DNA from 3 places in the Lactobacillus sp. X-49 genome. Region 2 is predicted to be linked to each of the others. Evidence: riboswitches for the same ligand, from Rfam matches in the RefSeq annotation. Region 2 holds a riboswitch; each other region holds the start of a gene.
What was found. A riboswitch is a leader RNA that binds a small molecule or an ion and turns the genes downstream of it on or off. The one in region 2 is predicted to bind thiamine pyrophosphate.
Positions count from the first base shown of each region.

Region 1 (7,541 bases), on a different contig from region 2:
TGGAATAAGCCTAAAGCTGATTGGCAAGAAGAAAAACTTTACAATGAAATAAGAGAATTACAACCACAAGCAATTATTACAAATAATACAGGATTAGAAAAACAGGGCCAAAATGATGGCACAAACGTAGATGTTTTAACATTTGAACGTGGTAATCCCAAAAACATTAATCACGTGCAACATAATCATTATTTTGCGGCAGAAACGTCTTTAACATTAAACAAACACTGGGGAAATGCTAAAAATGATCTTAATTATATTTCTGCCCAACAATTGATTGAACAAATTTGTCGTACACGCAAAGTTGGAGCAAATTTATTAATCAACGTAGGACCAGAATTTGACGGATCTTTAAACATTCACTGTCGTTCATTACTCGAAGTTGTTAGAAAATGGATGAATATAAATCACGAAGCAATTTATAATACTCCTAATTATGAAAACTTAACTAATACTTCAATTTCTAATAATTATGATTTTATTAAAGGACGTTATCTCTTTGTTGATAATTTAGGTAACGTTGGAAATAATAATGTAGTCCTTGGTGGAGAAAAAGATCGTAATATTATATTTAAAGACTGGGATAATCGATTAATCGATCATATTACTTGGTTAGATAATAATAAAAGTGTAAAATTCAGCCAAAATATAAATAGTAAAAGACTAGAAATTTTAGCTGATGGTTTTGAATATGGAACAAATTTAATTGAGCGCGTTGCTAAAATTTTTTATAAACAACGTTAGGTAAATTTGGTCAAATCTATTTTTTACACACGATTTCTTTATTATAGAGAAATCGTGTGTTTTCTTTTATTCTTTTTCATAAGTTATTTACCAAAATTGTAACTCGTAATAACTGCTATCTTCATTTGTTGCGTTGCTTTTCAGCAATTAAATCTGTCAGATTTAGTATTCTTTTAACATTTGCTTTATACTATTCGCAGTCATACGTATCGATCCATCTTTGATAATATTCGTAGATTTTATAAATATCGACCCATGAAGGTTTGCTTAATCCTGCCTGTTGCCAATCCTTTATTTCAATATATTTATTTTTGAAAAGAGAAGATTTATCCTTATATTTTGAAGTTAGTCTAAAAAGAAAATAGCTTTTTTAATCTTGTCTTAAAAATAAAACTGGACGAGTTTTACCACCCTTAATATCAATGAAACTAACATAAGCCCAATATAAAGTATCCGCACCCATTAATATCCACCATCATCATTTAAAAAGCTTCTGCTTTTTCTTCAGTATCAATTTTTTCAATTGGAAGCTCATAACTAGCCTTGAGTAGTTTAGCTTTAGCAAATTCATCATCTGAAGTTTGGAAACTTATACTTCTTGAACTTGTATTTATATTCAAGTTCAATTCTATTAGTTGTTTTGCAAATTATTGATTGTTAATTCGATAATAAATGGATGTTTCATACTCTGTTGCCAAAGATCATATACAGTTTCATAAAGTTTTTCTGTAAATCTAATCATTTTCTTTCTCTTTATAAACTACCTTTATTTAGCATTTTATATTGTACTACTTCTTAAATATCGCTATAATAAAAGTGATAACACGAGGGGAGCCCATTGAGGCTGAGATGGAATTTTTTCCAGACCCTTTGAACCTGTAAGCTAATTCTTGCGTAGGAACGTGCCTTATCCAATTATGCTTTGACACCATCCGGTATCAAAGCTTTTTATTTGCTCGAAAAAGCCCATGGTTCTTTATTTTTAGGAGATGAATTATGAAGTTAGACATGCTCAATAAGTTACGACAACAAAATCCCGTTGTTTTAAATGCCGCCAATTTTGTTACTGTTCAAGATGTAGCCAATGGTCTTAATGCCATCGGTGCATCGCCTATCATGAGTCAGGAAATCGAAGAAGCTGAAGAAATGGCTCAATTAGCTGCAAGTATCACCCTTAATCTTGGCACCTTAACCAAGCTCCAAGTCGAATATATGGAGAAAATCGCAGCAAAAGCATCCTCAGATAATAAACCAATTATACTTGATCCTGTCGCAGTTGGTGCGAACAAATACCGACTTGACACGGCTATACATTTGTTATCGGAATTCCCAATTCAAATTATTCGTGGAAATGCTGGTGAAATTGCTACTTTAGGTAATTTTGAATGGCAATCTAAAGGAATTGATGCAGGAGATGGCAATAATGATTTAGATGAGATTACTTTAAAAACGGCTCAAAAATTTAACTGTGTTGTAATTGCTAGTGGTGCTACAGATACAATTAGCGATAGTACTCACGTTACACATATTTATAACGGAACGCCCTTATTCCAAGCGCACGTTGGTTCAGGAGACATGCTCTCCAGTATTGTCGCAGCTTTTGCAGCTATTGAAAAAGATCCTTATGAAGCAGCAATAATTGCTACACTAATTTTCGCTGCTACAGGGGAACTGCTCGTCAAAAATCAGCCTCAAGTTGGACCTGGTTCATTTGGTATATACCTGCTGGACTATCTAGCTGAGGTTCAACCTGCTGATATTGAAAAAATCGCTCATTTTGATTAGGAGATAACCATGAAGCAAGAAATTAATTCTTTTCCGCAAGTGCTAACTATTGCAGGTACCGATTCAGGTGGTGGAGCTGGGATTATGGCTGATCTAAAAACATTTCAAATGCAACATGTTTTTGGTACAGCAGTAGTAGTAGCTGTTACAGCCCAAAATACTTTGGGTGTACAAAACTCATTTTTACTTCCCTTAGATATGGTTGATGCCCAGTTTGCTTCTCTAGCTAATGATTTCAAAATTCGGGCTTGCAAAACCGGCATGCTTGGTGATTCAGCTCATGTTCACCAAGTTGCACTTAATTTACAAAAATACAATTTTGGTCCTACTATCGTTGACCCGGTAATGATAGCCAAGGGAGGTGCTACTTTATTAAGTAAAGATGCGATTACAACCGTTAGAGAAGAATTACTTCCTTTAGCAGATCTTGTCACACCCAATTTACCTGAAGCTGAAGAACTAACCGGAATAAAAATAACAAAGAAAGAAGAATATCCGAAATTAGCACTTACCTTACAAAAAATGGGTGTTAAAAACGTGTTAATTAAAGGGGGACATGCTAAAGATAAACATGTTAGCGACTATACCCTTTTAGAAGATGGCACTGATTTTTGGATAAGCAGTCCACGCACAAATACAGCACGTACCCACGGAACGGGTAATACTTTAGCAGCAACAATTGCCGCTCAATTAGCTCTCGGAAATGAGCTACCAACAGCAATTAAAGTTGCCAAAAAATATGTTGCTGCTACCATTGAACAAACTATTCAGGTCGGTCATGGCCATGGTCCACTCAATCACTGGGCCAAAGTTAGATAGGAAAAAAATATGAAACAATTTAAATCTAATATCCTGCATTCTTACTTTATTTGTGGCACACAGGATCTTTCTCCTCACCAAACATTACCACAGCTTGTGGAAGAAGCATTAAAAGCAGGAATAACAGCTTATCAGTTTCGTGATAAGGGAGCTAAATCGACTCTAAGTAAAAAAGATCGCTTACCAATGGCAATTCAGTTACACGAACTTTGTCAAAAATATGACGTACCCTTTTTTGTTGACGATGATGTCAACTTAGCAAAAGAGGTTAGAGCCGAAGGTATTCACGTGGGACAAACTGATGAATCAATTGAACAAGTTATTGCTGATGTTGGTCAACAAATGATTGTTGGTTATTCTTGTTCTACTCTACCTGAAATTGAGCAAGGTAACCGAATTAATGGGATTGACTATTATGGTTGTGGCCCAATTTTTGCCACTCAGTCAAAAAATGACGCTGATCCTGAAATTGGTCTTGATGGTTTACGGCAATTAGTCACACATTCATTACGACCTATTGTTGCAATTGGTGGGATAACTACTTATGACTTGCCGGCAATTGCTCAAACTAGAGCAGCTGGCGCAGCAGTTATTTCAATGATTTCCCAAAGTAAGAACATTCAAAAGACTGTTACAGCAATGCTTACCACCAATTGGCAGCGACAATAATAGCTGTTAGCTTCTTCCTCGTTATTTAAAACCTTAGTTATCTTCAAAAAAGGCAGTACTACCGTACTACCTTAAGTACTGCCTTTTTTAGCTTCTTTAAATATACTTCATAAGAGTAATCTTTACTTTGCTTCAAATTTTTTCGATACTAGGGCATTTTTTAATACAGTTAGGTGCATTGTTACGGCTCTTTTAAACATAATTAATCGAAATTGAGACAAATCTACTTGATCCTTGAAGAATTACCGTTGGACCATTGCCTTTTGCTGTACCGTTGATTTCTACTTCACCCAAAATAGTAGCTAAATTGTCTTTAAGTTTCCATGACAACGGCAAGTAGATTGCGATCTCACTCATTAAAGCATTGACATTAATTACCACCGTATCGCCAGCAGGTTTAGCAGAATCTAGATAGACACTAGTTGTACCCATTGTTGAATTAATAGTGACTGTTTCTAAGTTTTGTGAATGAACGTAGCGCGAAACTTCCGATAATTTTTGGTTAATCACGATATGACGTTCATCATTTTCATTGTCGTCATCACCAAAATCACTTTTGGTAGAGGTGAATTCGCCATCCGTCCAACCTCTGCTTTGACGCTTATTGAAAAAATAAGATGTGTGATAGTGATGCCAACTTTTTGCAAAAATCAAATGTAATCCCGCATACACTAAGCAAGTTGCTAAAAGTAACGTCCACGGAACAATACTGGTGATGTGTAGTGGCTCAGCATAAACAATTAATAAAAAAGCGACTGAAAATACTGTACCAAATAAATTATGATTAACGAGGCTATTGATTAAGCTTACTGCAAAAATCACTGTCCAAAAAATAGTGGCCAAGCCTAAGTGAAAAGATAAAAGCTGTAATTGATTAAGAATTAAGAAAACGGCTGCTGCCACTAAACCAATGCCCCACAAAATTTCTTTAATCTTTTGTTTTCTCATGATAAGGACCTTCTCTCATTTAATTTATCACTCAAATTATGATAATAACGGCGTGAAACGTAAACAACTTTGTAAGAATCTCGAAAATGTACTTGGCAATTAGAAATTGATCTAGTTAATGCATAAACCTGTTTTAAATTTAAAATAGTTGATTTAGAAACACGCATAAACTGCCAGCTAAGTAATTTCTCTAATTCATATAATTTATAATTAACGCTAAAAGAATTACCTTTTGTATGCGCAACTACTTGGCGACCTTCAGTTTCCAAAAATAGAATATCATCTAAATTTAAATAGTATGTCAGCTCATTTTTGTAACATTCTAATTGATTGGGTCGTTCACTTAGTTCTTGCAGTTGCCGATAGATTTCTTCCACTTCAGCTGTTAATTCTGGTGCCTGAATAGTAACCATTGTTTCAGCAGTATCCGCATTCAAATCAATTTTAACTTTCAAAACTCTCACCTGCCCTTCAATTGGTAATTTTAATTAAACCCTAATTTAAACGTAAAAGCCAGCAACATGGTGCAAGTGGTTCCTTTATCTAAGTAAGCGGTCAATTTTAATAAGTGAATATAATAGTCATAATTTTTTTACAAGTAATTGAAAAGATTCTGCCAAGAAAGATCACCAGCTAATGATTAACCATTTTGTTTTTTAAAAAATCGTTCTAATTCTTTGCCATACTCAGGCATACCCAATAAAGAAAAATTCTCAATTGCTATTCGACAAATATCTAAATATTTATCTTCTGCTTTGTAATGATACTCAATCATATTTTTGAGTAACAAAATGACATTTTTATAAAAAAACAATTCAGGTTTAGTATCAATTTGATCTGCAGCTATAATTAAAAAGTGTGTTGCATCATATTCATTCTCTTCAATACACTGAATTAATAAATTACCAATAACACTTAAAATCATTGCCAACGTCTTCACATCATTGGATCCTTGGAATTGCTTAATTATCTTTCTAGTAATTAACAAATTGCTTTCAAGATCATAGAACATCATAAAATTGCAATACAGCACTAACTTAGACTTATCAAAATTAGGTCTACTAAAGATTTGATCTTTTAGAGCCTTTTTTTCTATATCATTTAAATCTTCATTATTTACATTAGCAATATAAGCATCAAGATAAAGCAAGTCAGTCTCTTTATTAGGAAGATCACTTTTACTAACAAATTCTTTCAACTTTAACAATTCGTTTTTTGAATTCCGATAATAAGCATCACTTATTACAGTCATTAATTCGCGTTCTTGATTATATTTTGATTGTTTAGAACTATTTAGTTCACCAAAAAAATCAAGTAAAGAGACAGAATTATAATTCAGTAAACTTACTAAATCTTCTGCAGAAATACGATGAATATCTTTTTCTACCTTAGAGTAATAGGAAGGACTTACAATATCCCCAATCCACTCTCGTTGAGTTTTTTCTTTATTCAGTCGAAATTTTCTTAATAAGCTACCAATAGTCATAATTTTCTCCATTCCTGTTACTTGTAATACTATATTTTTAATTTTTATTACGCCTGAATTTATTTTTCCCAATAAGTATTAATATTATATTTGTTCTGATTCACTTGCCTCTTTCTTATTTAACTATAAAATTTCGAATACGACATTTTTATGCTTAAAATTATAGCTCTTTTATAATAAAAATATCATCAAATTAAGAAATGAGAGGCAAATATTATGAACATCTTTTTAAAGAATAAAAACTACAGAAAATTTACTCTTGCCAGCTGGTTATCCGGCGCAGGCAACATCCTTTTCTACCTGGCTCTCATGACTTATGCTAGCAAATTGAAAAATTATTCCTTGGCATTATCTTTAATTGCGATTACCGAGTCACTACCAGACTTAATTCAAAGTCTCAGTGGCTACCTAGCGGACCGGACGCACAATAAATACCGCGTAATTGTCTGGCTTGCAGTCATTCGCTTTGCTTTGTACATGCTGGTGGGCCTGCTCTTCGTCACCAATATTGCCGGCTGGAACCTGGTTTTAATGGTTATCGGACTCAACTTTGTATCTGATCTATCCGGCATGTACTCTAGCGGTTTACAAACGCCTCTAATCGTTGGCCTCGTCGGTGAAAATGAAATGGCCGAAGCCCAGGGTTTTACAGGCGGCGTATCACAACTAATTACGCTAGTCGCACAATTTGTCGGTTCCGGGCTCCTGCTCTTCATGTCATATTCAGAACTAGCCATTGTCAATGCTCTAACCTTCTTAGCAGCTGGCTTACTCTACGCCAACATTGGGGCAAATGTTCGCAAGCAGCAGCCTGACCAGAAAGAAGAGGTCAATGACCAAAACTTTTTTGCCACGATTGGTTCATCACTCAAGCAAGTACGGCAAGCCCACGGACTCTTAACAATTGTTTTAGTTGTAGCTATGCTTAATGGTTTGCTCAGCTCTGTTGAGCCATTAATTTCAATCGTTATTGCCGGCAACAAAAGCATGCTTATCGGCAGCTATAGTTTCACCATCGCACTTCTAGGAGCTGCTACAGCAATCGGCTTAGCTCTTGGCAGTGCAGTCGGCACCAAACTCCTTAAAAACA
Region 1 is NZ_JBXSQM010000009.1:27,667-35,207, reverse strand. Features, by position in the region: gene ACYIAQ_RS05700 (alpha-L-fucosidase) at 1-744, shown strand, start outside; TPP riboswitch at 1,562-1,662, shown strand; gene thiM (hydroxyethylthiazole kinase) at 1,741-2,529, shown strand; gene thiD (bifunctional hydroxymethylpyrimidine kinase/phosphomethylpyrimidine kinase) at 2,539-3,348, shown strand; gene thiE (thiamine phosphate synthase) at 3,358-4,017, shown strand; gene ACYIAQ_RS05680 (LiaF transmembrane domain-containing protein) at 4,210-4,965, opposite strand; gene ACYIAQ_RS05675 (LytTR family DNA-binding domain-containing protein) at 4,962-5,420, opposite strand; gene ACYIAQ_RS05670 (helix-turn-helix domain-containing protein) at 5,606-6,451, opposite strand; gene ACYIAQ_RS05665 (MFS transporter) at 6,668-7,541, shown strand, end outside.
Region 1: it holds a riboswitch for thiamine pyrophosphate, as region 2 does, so the genes downstream of both, thiM (hydroxyethylthiazole kinase) here and ACYIAQ_RS03360 (ATP-binding cassette domain-containing protein) in region 2, are expected to answer to the same signal.

Region 2 (7,541 bases):
CAATCACTTACCTTAATCGGTATTTTTATAATTACTGAACGTGTTGCATTCTCATGATAGCCATGAGACTCCATTCCTTGAGCCAAGTTTTCAGCAGAATTTAGGGCTACAAGAATTGCTTTGAAATATAGAGTAGGTGACCAGAAACCAAGGTAAATACCCCGCATCATTGCAGCCGTGCGAATTTGCCTAATTGCTTGTTTAATTTGTGGCACAATGTTGAGGGCTGCTAAAACCCCATAAGCGAATTTGCTTGGTAAATGAAAATTTTGTTCGAAAGAGCGAGCCATTTGTTCGGCACTGGTATCAACTGCTACGCAATAAATTGTTAAAGTGTAGACGTAAATACGACTAGATAAGCTGAGAGCATTGGTTAAATTTGGTTGTGGCGCAAACCAATATAGGGTGGCAAAGATAGTAACTGCCGCTAGTAGTGGGGCAAACAACGTTATAAGTAAGTTTTTCAATTTAACATGCTTAATTAGTAAGTAAATAATACTGATGCTGATAATTAGGAAGTTGGTTGCCAAACTGGACTCAAAAGATATTTCTAAAGAAATAATTAATGCTAAGAGAAATTTAAAACTAGGGTTCAATGGTATACCTCATTTAGTGACATAAGTTAATTGATGATTAGCTAAAACAAGATGATAGTCACACCAACTAGCAAGGTTAGTTAATTCATGACTAATAATAAGTAGTGTTTGTTTCCTGTCTATTTGACTTTGTCTTAATAATTTCATGACTTGAAGTGCCGAGTCTTGATCAAGCCCACTGAGTGGCTCATCTAAGAGTAGTACCTTCTGGTTAGAGATTAACATTAGTAGTATTTGTAATTTCTTTTGTTGTCCACCCGAAAGAGAATAAACTACCTGATCTAGAAGTTGATCTAAATTCAAGTTTACTAAAGCTTGCTGAATTCTTTGATCAGTAAAAAAATTGTCAGAGCGTTGCTTCTTGCTCAGATTTAGTTCATCTAGTACAGTAACATTAATAAATTGATCGGTTGCTTCTTGGAAAACTTGCCCAACTTGCCGTAAATATTTGCGGGGCGAAAGTTGACAAATTTCTTGTTTGTTAAAAGTTAAGTTGCCTTCATAAGGTAGCATTTTGGTTAATGCTTCAAATAGTGAGGTTTTTCCTGCGCCGTTTGCCCCAGTAATTAACGTTGTTTTGCCAGCAATAATTTGTAATTCGTGTTGGGATAATAATAATCGATTTTGTTTGATTTCAGTATTGGCGAAAGTAAAGCAACTACTTTCATGCACTGGAATGGAGAAAGAATAGGTAGGATGTTGATCATTAGTGTGCAGTAGCAGCTTTTTTTCTTTTTCTTTTAGTTTGACAATCGTTTTATCACGAAACTGAAACAAGTTGTCGCAAATTCCGACATAATCACTAAGAATGTGATCGCTAAGAAAGATTGTTTTGCCTAAATCACGCAGATGAGCCAATTTGGTAATTAAGAATTTACGAGTGGTGGGATCGCAACTAGCGAAAGGCTCATCCAATAAAAAAACATTAACATCCATTGCTACAAGTACTGCCAGGGCAACACGCTGCTGTTCGCCTCCTGACATAGTATTAATTTTTTGATCAAGTAAATGGCTAATCTCGGCAAAATCGACAGCTTGTTGTAATCTTGTTGGGTATTGCTCACGACTAATTTGTAAGTTTTCTAAAGCAAAAACAATTTCCTCTCGAGGAGTTGCCATTGTAAATTGTTCACTAGCTTTTTGAAACATCATCGCAGTTTGAAGGTTATCCAAGTTAATTGAACCACTAATTGTACCGGCATATTTAGGATAGAGTTGTGCTAGTATTTTTAAAAAGGTTGATTTGCCACATCCTGAGGGTCCGATTAATAGCGAAAATTCACCTGTTGGGATGGACAAATTAGTTTGTTCTAAAATAGTATTTTGTTTATCATATGAAAAAGTCAAATTTTTACTTGTAATCAATTTTATCCTCAATATAAAAAAGCCATCATAACCAAAAGGGTCTGACGACATGAAATCATTAATTTTCCCTTCGCTGGTATTAACCATAGCAGGTTCAGCGGGTATATTCTCAGCCTTTTGGCACCCCGATAATTGATTTCATTATATCTAAAAGCAGATTTACTGTCTAGTAGAAGAAATTTTTTATAATGGGATAGTTATTGACCAGTAGGATAAAATTCATTAATATATAATAAAATTATAAAGCAGTCACTATTTAAAGAAGGTGAATTTATGGTAGCGTTTAAACTAGAACAATATTTAGCAAGTGTTCTGGATGCTGAGGATGTTGATTCAAATGAAGTACAATTAAAGGTAGGAAATAGCAGTTTTGATATCTTTACAGCTTATCTTGAAAACCGTAATGCAGGTATACACAGGTATCAGACTACCAATACTACTATTCTTTACGAAATTACTGGTAAAACCAAGATTAGAAATAATGGCCGTGAGTTAAAGTTAGGGCCAGGAAATATCATGATTTTGCGACGTAAGTGTGAGTATGATGTGCAAACACAACTAAAAGGAAATGTGTTACTAAAACTTGAATTTAATTCTAATTTAAATTTTAAAACCTTTTTGATTAACGCAGGTGTACTTGATCCAAGCGAACGAAATGTAATCAATAATGTCCATGATGCTTTAAAAATAAGACAATTACTTTATATAAAAAGTTCACCCATGTCAAAACCAGCACAATTACTTAAAGAAATTATTGATGAATATCTAAATCAAAATATGTTTACCCAAAGCATGATTATTGCACAATTAAGCATACTTTTCATAACGACTATTAGAAACCGCGATCTAATAGTAATTCCTGATACTATTCAAGAATTTGCGCCTACTACGTTAGAGCAATATATTGATGATAATTATGCAAAGGTAACGCTTGCCCAGGCTGCTCAATATTTCGGCTTTAACACTAATTATTTTTCTAGTTTAGTAAAACAAAAAACCGGTAAAAGTTTTGTTGAACATGTCGATGAAAGAAGAATGCAAGAAGCTCGTAATTTGCTTGCTCGACCGGATATTTCGATTAAAGAGATTATTGCCCATGTTGGTTATAGTGGGAAGTCCTTTTTTTATAAGAAGTTTAATGAGTATTACCATGAAACTCCAGTGCAAATGCGGACAGAATTGTTCCGGCAGGCTAATATTAATTTAAAATGATTAATGGTAACTAATAAGCTATCAAGAAAATTACCTGCTAGCAATTTTGAAATTTTAAATATACTGACTAACTAAAAATGAGGTGTTTCGAGTATATAACTCAAGACACCTCATTTAGTTGTTAATTAAAAAAATTACATTTTTTCTAACCGCTTAATACGTTCTTCTGTTGGAGGATGTGTGTCAAATAAATTGGAAACTCCCTTTTTGTTTAACGGATTTTCGATATACATTCCTGCACTACTAGGATCTGCCTTCTTCATTGGGTCAGAACCTTCAATTTTCTCTAATGCAGAAATTAAGCCTTGGGGGTTACGTGTTAACTCAACTGAAGATGCATCAGCTAAGTATTCACGGTTACGTGATAAAGCCATTTGTGCCAAACTGGCACAAAGTGGCCCTAAGATAAGGACAAAAAGAATTGCAACAACTTTAAAAACTACCTCTAACCCATTACTCGAATTGGTATCACGGTCATCGTCATCAATCCACCAGATGTAACGACTGGCAATTCCTGATAAGAAGGAAATTACACCTACTAAGACAGCCGCAATTGTTGAAACCATAATATCGTAATTACGGATATGTGAAATTTCGTGCCCTAGCACACCTTCAAGTTCTTCACGGTTCATTAAATCAAGTAAACCTTGTGTTACTGCAACAGCAGAATGATTAGGGTCACGTCCCGTGGCAAAAGCATTTGGGCTTTGATCATTAATAATGAAAACGCGTGGCATTGGGACTTTACCGACCATTGCCATATCTTGAACAACATGCCACAATTCAGGGTGATCTTGTTCACTTACTTCTTGAGCATGGTTTAGACTCATCACCATATTTGCTGGATTAGGTAGAACAATTAACATGTAAATTACACTAAAAAACAAAGCAATAATTAACCCTAAAATTGGTCGGTTGCCAAAAATGTATCCTAATCCAGCACCAACTAATGCAAGAATGATGATAAATAAAGTCATTATCCAAACTGTTTTGCGCTTATTGCGGGCAATTTGTTGAAATAACATAAGAATTATCCTGCCGCTTAAAACTTAACTTTTGGTACTTCTTTTTCCGCTTCACTTGTTTGTAAATAATCAACTTTCTTAAAGCCATGAATATGAGCAACTAGATTCGACGGAAAAGTTAGAATTTTTTGATCATAAAGAGCTGCCGATGAATTATAGAGCTGCCGCGAATAAGCAATTTTATTTTCGGTATTGGTCAATTCCTCCTGTAATTTTAGGAAGTTCTGGTTAGCCTTTAAGTCAGGATAATTTTCTGACAAAGCAAAGATAGTCTTTAAAGCATCAGAAATTTGATTAGAAACTTTTAATGTTTGAGTATGATCATTAGTAGGAACATTATTTAGTTGATTTCGCAGTTGAACGACGTTCTCAAGGGTTTCTTTTTCATGTTTGGCGTAGCCTTTAGTTGTTTCCACTAAATTGGGAATTAAGTCATTACGTCGTTTTAACTGTACGTCAATTTGGCTCCACGATTCATCAATGTAGACCTTGGATTTTTGCAAACTATTATAAATAGTAATATAAATGGCAATTAATAAAACAAGGATAACGACAATTATCCAAAATAAGCTGAATGATAAACTAAACATTACTTTTCCTCCTTAAGATAAGTATTTAATCAATTATAACTGATTATATGTTATTTGAATACAAAAGTGATTACTGATAAATAGTTTTTAAATAAGTAATAATAACCAACCGACTATTGTTAAAATAATTAAACTAATTAGTTGCATAATTAGCCATTTTTTGAAAAATTCACTTCTGGAAACGGTAGCGTTTTGGGTAAAAGTTTTTAAGACAAGCATGTTAGCCATTGATCCGATTGGTGAACCGAAACCACCAATGTTAGAACCTAAAAATAGAGCTTTAGCGTATGGTGTGAATTTTCCTACTAAAATAGTTGCTGGAACGTTGCTGATAATTTGACTAGAAAGAATTGAGGTAAAATATGTCGATTGTTCCGAATTAATCATCGTATGGATAAGGGTGACAATGATTGGGATCTGTTGAATATCACTAATAAAAATAAAGAAGCAGGTAAAGGTTAAAAGTAGGGCATAGTCAATTTTCAGTAAGATTCGTGGATTGATTACAAGGGCTAAAATAATAGCAATGATCATAGGAATTACAATGTTGATAATCTTGAAAACACCCAAAAAGAATAAGGCAAAAACGATTGTAGTTATAATAGTAGGACGTACACTAATATTGATTGGCTTAATATCTTGTCTTGGAATTTGTTTACGTGGAATAAAATAAAAAATAATCAAGGAAATTAATACTGATGCCAGTAAATAAGGTAATGACCATGAAAAAAATTCAAACGCGCCAACCGAATATTTGCTAACCAAAAAAATGTTATGTGGATTACCCCAAGGTGTAAATGCTGCCCCAATATTTGCTCCCATCCCGATTAAGGTGACTGGTAAAATTTGTGGCAGTTTGCAACGTTTAGCAATGTTTAAGTATAGCGGAATCAAGGTAAGTGCCGTTATATCATTTCCCAGAAACATCCCAGAAATAATTGCCAGTAATGTAAACAGAATATTTAACTTTTGCATATTATCAGCGACGCTAGTAAGTTTATATGCCAGAACATCAAGTACATGTAAGTAGGCGTAAATTTGGATGATGATTAGCATTGTTGTGATTGAAAATATCGTATGCAAATTGATATCCTCAATTCGCGGTCTAGCAAAAAACAGACTAATAATTGTTACCACAATAGTAATTTGCAAGATTCTGTCACTAAAAATCTTTTTTAAGCTGGACATAAAATGTCCCCTTTCACAAGTTATATTCATCTATGTATCGCTATATACATTTTGAGCTTTTTTTTGTTTGTTAGCAATAACAAAATTCTATGGTAACAAAAAATGTGATACTGTAAACATAAACTTTGACTTGATTGTGTAATATAGCATATACTCATGGAAATGGTAAAGATTAGGAGGAAATGAAGATGGAAAACTCTAAATCGATTAAAATAAACATCAAATCCAGTGCTGCTGATAAAATCAGGTCACAAGTAAAGACTGGACAAGTTGTTTTATTAGCATTGAACGATGGTTCTAATAAATATTCTGATGTTGGTGGTACCTGTACGATTGGTGCTAACTTTCAGTTAGTTATGGTTGACCAACCAGACCCTGACTTTACAATAAAGATTGATAATAATGCTGGATTAGATTTATATACTAGCCCAGCTGAAATGCAGTTTTTAGATGGTGGATTGGTCATTGACGAAAAGAACGCTACAATCAGCCTTTCTGATGATAGTGGTGTAATTGATGGCGCTGTTACAATTAATCAATATAAGTAAAAATATTATAGCAGACTAAATGTTTGCTTTTTTGCTGCTTCTAATTTAAAGTAGAAGCGGAAGCGGTCTAGCCTTGCTTGTTTATACTTTCCGTGGTAAACTATAAAAGATTTTCGAAAATCTGAAAGGAAGTATAGTACTATGCGTAAAGGTGAAAACTATAATACTGGTTGTGAACCAAACCAAAGACCTAAAAACAAGAAGAATGGTAAAAAGCGCGTTGCTCATGTAGCAGCAGTTGTTGCTTTCTTGAACAAGGCTAAAGCAGACGAAAATAAATAGTTTGCGCTAATTAAAATAAAAGGTGGATTACATATGTAATCCACCTTTTTTTATGGACACAAGTTGGTTAAAATGAAGCTAAGATTAATGACAATATTTGCCTTAAAGGAGATATCTTAAAGTGAAATTTCAATGTAGCGCATGCGGTCTTCGACTTAATTCCAATCATTTTAAACACCAAGGACTAATGAACCCAAAATTAACTAGTATTTGTGATCAATGCCTTCAACGTGGAGGAAAAGCCGAAGATTTTGGTAATACGACAGTTGCGATTTTTGCGCAAGCTTTGCTATATACATTTGTGGGCCAAAATAATGAGGATCAAGAACTGAAATTTTTAGTTCATTCAAAAGATGAACGTAAGCGCTACGAGTCTTTTATTCAAGATTATGATGGTAATGAACTGGCACAGCAACAACTTAGCCGGCAAGAGTTTAATCAAGCTGTCATCGATAGTGAGGTAGGAAAAACTGAATTTATTCCACAATTAAATCTTACTTTTGCTGAAAATTTAAATAAATTAGGATTAAAAGTTGATTTCAAATTAAATGAAGTTGACTTTATTGATCGTGAACGTATACGGGCTAAATACCATTACCGCTGTCAATATTGTGGCCGGCGAGGGCGCAGCGTGGACCATAAGGATCCGGTATCTTTATCACATAATAATGATTTTGACAATTTAATCTTGTCTTGTCAGGAATGCAATCGGATTAAATCTAACATGCCTTATAA
Region 2 is NZ_JBXSQM010000004.1:77,634-85,174, reverse strand. Features, by position in the region: gene ACYIAQ_RS03365 (energy-coupling factor transporter transmembrane component T family protein) at 1-596, opposite strand, end outside; gene ACYIAQ_RS03360 (ATP-binding cassette domain-containing protein) at 606-2,012, opposite strand; TPP riboswitch at 2,010-2,099, opposite strand; gene ACYIAQ_RS03355 (helix-turn-helix transcriptional regulator) at 2,235-3,173, shown strand; gene htpX (zinc metalloprotease HtpX) at 3,308-4,198, opposite strand; gene ACYIAQ_RS03345 (LemA family protein) at 4,216-4,788, opposite strand; gene ACYIAQ_RS03340 (SLC13 family permease) at 4,876-5,976, opposite strand; gene ACYIAQ_RS03335 (iron-sulfur cluster biosynthesis family protein) at 6,165-6,524, shown strand; gene ACYIAQ_RS03330 (hypothetical protein) at 6,666-6,806, shown strand; gene ACYIAQ_RS03325 (HNH endonuclease) at 6,928-7,541, shown strand, end outside.

Region 3 (7,541 bases), on a different contig from region 2:
GATTATTTTATTTATTGGTAACGCGTCCAATGATTTCAGGCTTAAGTACACCAATGTAGCGAAGATTGCGGTAGGCATTCATAAAATCTAGTCCATAACCAACAACAAATTCATTGCCTACTTTTGAACCATAATATTCAATATCAACATCGGTTCGTCTGTTAGTTTCTTTATTAAGTAGTACGCAGCATTTGACACTTTTGGCGCCTCGTTCTTTGAGCAGATTCTTCATATACTTTAAAGTAAGACCAGTATCAACAATATCTTCGACGATAAGTACATCGCGACCATTGACATCAGTCGTAAGATCTGAAATCAACTTAACTTTTCCAGAAGATTCAAACCCATTGCCATAACTGGAAACATCAAGAAAGTCAATTTCTTCTTTAACATCCATTTCTCGTACCAGGTCGGTTAAAAAGAATATTGCGCCTTTAAGTGCACCTACAATAAGAGGATTTTTTCCCGCATAATCTTCAGTTAGCTGTTTGCCTAGTTTAACGCACATTTTATGAATGTCGTTTTCGGTAAACAACTGATGGTCAATAATACTGTTAATATTGTCGTTTTTCGGCATTGATTTACCCTTTACCTTAAAATTTTTGAATTACTAATAGTATCGATTATATCATTTTATGGTTAAAAAAGCAGACTGTTTTAAACTTTTTTTGCCAATAGTTGTCTAAATTACGGACAAAATTATTATATTAAATAAAAATAGTAGGATTAACTGGATATTAACTTAAATTTATAGAGTTATTCCTAAAGTTTTTGTTACAATGAAGAAAGATATTAAATTAAAGAGAAGGCATTTAAATGAAAAAAGAAAAAGAAATAAAAATGCTTAAAGCCTTTGCGGATGCAAATGCGACGTCAGGCTTTGAAGAAGAATTTGTTAAATTGTTCACGCAAACTGTCAAAGATTTTGCTGATATCAAAGTTGATGGTATGCTTAATGTATACGCAGCTAAGAAAGAAAATCAAGCTGGACGGCCAGTAATTCAGTTAGATGCTCATTCGGATGCTGTTGGTTTCATTACTCAGGCAGTCAGACCAAATGGAATGATTAAATTTGTTCCCTTAGGTGGATGGGTAAAATATAATATACCAGCCTTGCGAGTAAAAATCAGAAATAAAGATGGTGAATATATTCCCGGCGTTGTTGCAACAAAGCCACCACATTTTATGACTGAAGCAGAAAGGAATAATGTTCCAGATGTTGCTGATATGTCAATTGATGTTGGTTCATGTTCACGTGAAGAGACCATCAATGATTTTAAAATTGATACGGGTTGTCCAATTTTTGTTGATGTAAAGTGTGAGTATAACGAAAAAACGGGATTATTCTTTGGTAAAGATTTTGATGATCGTTTTGGTGCAGCAGCAATGGCAGATGTTCTTGAAATTTTAAAAGAAGAAGAAACTGACTTTAATGTAGTCGCAGCTCTTTCTAGTCAAGAAGAAGTTGGACTTCGTGGTGCTTATGTGACTGCTCGAGCAGTCAAACCTGATTTAGCAATTGTACTTGAATCTTGCCCAGCCGATGATACTTTTACCCCTGAATGGTTGTCACAAACCGGTCTTAATCGTGGACCGATGTTAAGGGATATGGATACTACATTTTTACCGAATCCTAAATTCCAACAGTATGCTTGTGATTTAGCTGATAAGAATCACTTACCATATACACGTTCTGTTCGGACTGGTGGGGGACAAGATGGTGCAGCCATTTACTATGAAAATGGTGCGCCTACAATTGTTATTGGAATTCCAGTTCGATATGAGCATTCACCATATTGTTTTAGTTCATATCATGATTTTAAAGCTTCAGTAGATTTAGCTGTTGCAATTATTCGCGATATGACTAAAGAAAAACTGAATAGTTTTACTAAATTCTAGAATTAATTTGGTGAAATAATATTCTTTATGTTATACTTTAATAAATTATAGTTAGTCACTAGGGGTGCCACATAGCTGAGAAATACCCTCTGAACCTGAACGGGATAATACCTGCGCTAGGGAAGTGTTAAAGAAAAAATTTAACGTGTACTCCTATTGACTCAAGTTATAGGAGTATTTTTTATGTTTACAAGATCATCGAAATGGAATGTTAAGTCAATCATTTTAATCGCACTCATTGGAATAATTATGGGTGTGGTTTATACTTATGGTTTTAACTGGGCATACAATTTAATTAAGTTAATATTAATTCCAACTGGCTTTGCGCCTGTGACGGATACTGTGTTTACTGGATTATGGTTAATAGCTGCATCGTTAGCAATTTATTTTGTTCCAGCACCTGGTTCAGGAACAATTGGTGAATTATTGGCTGCAATTGTAGAAATGGCTATTGGCGGACAATGGGGTGCAATGACACTAATTTCCGGAATACTGCAAGGTGCAACGAATGAAATAGGCTTTTTCCCTAAAAAAAGTCGTTATCAAAGATTCTCATGGACAAGTGTACTGACAGGGGCAGTGTTTGCGGGCTTGGCTTGCTTTATATCTTCTTATATAATATATGGCTGGAATAAGTTCAGTTTTCAGCTTCAACTGGTTATGTTTATTACCAATTTAATTTCATCAATTGTTTTTGATGGTGTTTTAGTTAAGCTAATTACCAATTTGTTTGACCGTGCGTTAAAGCCAAAAGTCGATTAAACGTTTAATTACAAATAAAAACGAGAGAAAATTTGCTCTCGTTTTTTATTTGATATCCTTACTTAAAATTGAATGAACTTTAGTTGTTAACATGTCAATGGCTACATCATTGTCTCCGCCTTCTGGAATAATGATATCCGCATAACGTTTTGTGGGCTCAATGAACTGATGATACATCGGTTTAACTGTTCCTAAATACTGCTCAATAACAGATTCAATTGATCTACCACGTTCTTGAAGATCACGTTGCAATCGGCGGATGAAACGAATATCATCATCAGTGTCAACGTAAACTTTAATATCCATTAAATTACGTATTTCTTCGTTAGATAGAACCAAAATCCCTTCCAAAATAATAATATCAACCGGATCAGTATGAATGGTTTCCTTGCTTCTGGTATGTTCTTTAAAATCATATACAGGCATTTCAATAGCTTCATAATTAAGTAAGCTGCGTAATTGTTTCGATAATAGCGGGATATCAAAAGCATTAGGATGATCATAATTAATATTGAGTCTAGCACTCATTGGAATCCCTGTATTATCTTTATAATATGAATCTTGTGTCATGATTAAAACATGTTCATTTTCTTGCATCTGTTCGACAATTTTATGAGCAATGGTAGTTTTTCCACTACCTGAACCGCCGGTAATACCGATTACGACAGGTTTTTTAAGTTGAGACATTGAGACACTCCTTTTTATCAAATAACATTTTACTTTACTTTATCAAGAATTTCCAATAAGTACGTTAATACAAATTTTTTGTTTGAAATCGATTTATATATCATAATATGGGAAATAGATAATTTTAAAAACAAAGAGGAATAGTTATTAACTATAATTTAATGCCAGTTAAATATTTTATTGATGTGGTATAAACACATTGTTTTATTACGGATTCTAAAAGAAATTATGTTTCTGAAACTGTGGTAAGTTCTATAATTTAAAAAAATGTGGTATTATATACAATAATAAATGAAAAGACGCATTTAAGATTACGCCTGATTCTTCATATTGAGAGAAGGTAATATTTATGAATAACTTTTTTAATAGTCTTATTTTTAGTAGAATGGTAGGAATTATATTTATTTGTTTATCAGTATATGAGCTTATTAATGCTGTACGGTACACGAATGGTATTTTACACAAAGGGACGGACAATGGATTCTCTTTAGTAGCAATAGGTTATTCTTTCTTTTTCGGTATTATTTTATTGGGGATAGGAATTACAGGTCTCGTTCATCCATTTTAAATTTTTATATTTAGCTGGGCGTAATTCGGAGCTGAGAAATAATTGCACTAATCATCAAAAAAATGGAAAGCGCTATCCAAAAAAGTGATATAAGTGATATAATAGAATAAACTTATGATACATTTAGGAGGAAATATTATTATGGCAGAACAAACAATTATGCTAAATTGCAGTGCTGGTATGAGTACGTCTTTATTGGTAACTAAGATGCAACAAGCTGCTGAGGAGCAAGGACTTGATGTTAAAATTTTTGCTTGTCCAGCTTCAGAAGCTTCACAGCATCTTGATCAAGAAGAAATTGATTGTGTCTTGCTGGGACCGCAAGTCAGTTATATGAAAGATGATTTTGCTAATAAAGTTAAGGGCAAAGGTAAGGACGGAAAAGATATTCCTCTTGGTGTTATCAATATGCAAGCCTATGGCATGATGGATGGCAAGAAGGTTTTGCAACAAGCTCAAGATTTAATTAACGGCTAATTGGGGGATTATGATGGCAGAACAAAAGACAGCTGAACAAAAAGAACAGGAAACTTTGCAAGCAGCGATGGGGTTGATTGCAAATGGTGGCAATGCGAAGAGTCTGGCTTTTGAAGCTATTCGATTAGCCAAAAAGGGCGACATTGATGGCGCACGTGCTAAATTAAAGGAAGCAGATGATTCATTAACTGAAGCTCATAATTCTCAAACTGCGATGTTAACGCAAGAAGCGCAAGGCAATCATACACAAGTTACTTTGTTAGTTGTTCATTCACAGGATCATTTGATGAACGCAATTACTTTTAGAGACTTGGCTGGTGAAATGGTCGACTTATATGAAAAATTGTATAAAGCGGATGCATTAAAATAAAAACGTTGAATAAAAGTTAAAAAGCGAAGTTTTTACGACTTCGTTTTTTTGTGTGTCAAATTAAAGCTCTTTGTCAAATGATGTAGATATTCATAAATATTTTGCTTTCCTGTACTTGGCAGTTGGTTGCTTCAGTATTTTTGAATTATAAATTACTAAAACACATTGCTTTTTTAGCAATCAATGTAATTATACTCCGCTTTAACGCTTCACATACTACCTACTAAACTAATTGTAAAAAGTTATTTTTTATTATATAATAAATTCCAAAACTTGCTTTCATTATAAATAAAAGAGATATGCTCTAACTGGTGGTGATCCTGATAAATAATAGTCATAAATTAACTTATATTGTGATTACAATAATTATATTATTGGGAATATATATTTTTTGTTCTGAAACTTATATCTCTTATGAATTAGATTATCAAATTAATGCAATGATTAAAAATCACGATATTAAAGAAATGAAAAAAGTATCAGATAATAAAAAAATATATTTATTTTTAGTACATCTTAATAAAAATGATTCTTGCAAAAACACTTCTGATTACCAAGGTGGAAGTAAAAATATTTATTGGTATGGTACAGAAATTAAAGGTAAAGCAATAGGGGTTGATATGAAAAAAGAAAATAACTTCTATTGGAAAGTAGATAAACTTTATTTTACTGAAAGGTAAATCATGAAAACATATGCAAATGCCAAAAATTTAATTAAAACAATATTTGGGGAATAGTTAAGGTTAGATCTTGGCATATAAAGATTGGAGAGCCATCAATAATAATGACCAAAAACAAGACTACGATGAGAGAACAGCTGTTAACAGATCATGCCTATAAAGTTGTAAGGATTATTTCACTATGCGAACTCTTGCTAGTTTTAATCTTACCGCTTTTCAAGCTTATGGATTTAAGCGTTGATGTTTTAGGCTTTCATTGGCTAACTTTAGGGGACTTATTTACGACGTTTTTTCAACGCCAACATGTTCTTTGTATTATAAGTATACTTTTAGGTGAGTTATTAGCTCTAATAATTTGTGCTATTCTATTTTTTTATATTATTTGGGCTTCAGGCAACATGGTTTTTGGCAAATAATATATACAAAGGTGTAAGCCGCCCTATTTTAGTTTTTAATTTCACAATTAGACCAATAAATTAAATACAAACAATAAAACTTGGTCATTGTGCCAAACGTGAGTCGAATGACCTTGGGCGATTAGATCACATTTATTGCAATGCTGTTAACAGTTTTGGCAACCTAATTAGTAACTGCGAGGTTAAGGTTTTTAATGTTGAGCAAAAGTTCAATACAATTAAAAAGAGGATATAAGCAAACTACTAAATAGATTTGAAGAGTAGAGTCAATGAATTTTATTGCTGAGGGCTTAGGACCTCTTTTTTTGCCTAGAGAAACCTATTATATAGAATAATCATAGAAACTAGATTAAGATATCTATCAATAGGATGAGCCAAAATTAATAGGTTTATGTAGTTTTAAACCATTAACTGTATTATTTAAATAACTCATCATTAAATAAAAAACAGGAGATAATTTTCAAATAAAGAAAATTATTTCCTGTTGCATTCGCAAAAAATTGTGAGTCTTCTTCAGTCGAATATGCTGGTAATTAATCTAAATCTAAGCCATTAGTAGTAATAACTTTTTTGTACCAAGCAAAGGAATCTTTACGTGAACGACTCAGGTCTCCTTCACCTGCATCATTCTTATCTACGTAGATAAAGCCATAACGTTTATCCATTTGACCAGTACCTGCAGAAACAAGATCAATAGGTCCCCAAGGAAGATAACCCATTAAGTCAACACCATCAATTTCTACGGCTTTTTCCATTTCAGAAATATGTTTTCTCAAATAATCAACGCGGTAATTATCATGAATAGAGCCATCTGCTTCAACTTTATCGTATGCACCAAGACCATTTTCAACGATGAATAATGGCTTATGATAACGATCTGTTAAATGATTTAAGGCGATTCTTAAACCTTCTGGATCAATTTCCCAACCCCAATCGCTACGTTCTAAGGTTGGATTTTTAGCAATGGCTTTAGATAAATCGTTTAATTTATCTGGTTCAACGTTTTTTGCGGAAACAGTAGTTGTTTGGTAGTAGCTAAAACCAACGTAGTCAACAGTTCCTTCTTTTAAGACAATTCGATCTTCATCGGTAATGTCTGTCCGATAACCATTTCTGTTAATATAAGCTTCAACTTCTTTAGGATATTCACCAAAAACGTGGACATCTGAGAACCAATCGCGGCGTTGTTCAAATTTATCTGCCAAGAGAACATCATCTGAAGATGGCGTTAATGGCCGAACAGGTGAATAATTAATCATACAGCCAATTTCGAACTTAGGATTGATCTTGTGACCAACCTTAACTGCTAACGCAGAAGCTACTAATTCATAGTGAGCAGCTTGGTACATGGCTGCTTCTTTTTCTTTCTCACTGAGATTATTAAGAATAATTCCTGAATTTGTAGCCATTAAAAAGTCTTCATTATATGCAGATTGATTATCAATCTCATTAAATGTCATCCAGTATTTGACACTATCTTTGTATCGATTGAAACAAACGGTGGCAAAACGAATGAAGAAGTCAATCAACTTTCGATTGGTAAAACCATTATACTTTTTGACTAAATTGAACGGAATTTCAAAGTGTGAAAGAGTCACTACAGGTTCAATTCCATAATGATGGCAAGTTGCGAACAAATCGTCATAAAATTTCAGACCAGCTTCATTAGGCTCTTCGTCATC
Region 3 is NZ_JBXSQM010000013.1:30,367-37,907, reverse strand. Features, by position in the region: gene hpt (hypoxanthine phosphoribosyltransferase) at 8-577, opposite strand; gene ACYIAQ_RS07025 (M42 family metallopeptidase) at 817-1,899, shown strand; TPP riboswitch at 1,950-2,039, shown strand; gene ACYIAQ_RS07020 (ECF transporter S component) at 2,083-2,661, shown strand; gene udk (uridine kinase) at 2,707-3,348, opposite strand; gene ACYIAQ_RS07010 (PTS sugar transporter subunit IIB) at 4,058-4,393, shown strand; gene ACYIAQ_RS07005 (PTS sugar transporter subunit IIA) at 4,404-4,763, shown strand; gene ACYIAQ_RS07000 (hypothetical protein) at 5,075-5,443, shown strand; gene ACYIAQ_RS06995 (hypothetical protein) at 5,548-5,859, shown strand; gene ACYIAQ_RS06990 (6-phospho-beta-glucosidase) at 6,393-7,541, opposite strand, start outside.
Region 3: it holds a riboswitch for thiamine pyrophosphate, as region 2 does, so the genes downstream of both, ACYIAQ_RS07020 (ECF transporter S component) here and ACYIAQ_RS03360 (ATP-binding cassette domain-containing protein) in region 2, are expected to answer to the same signal.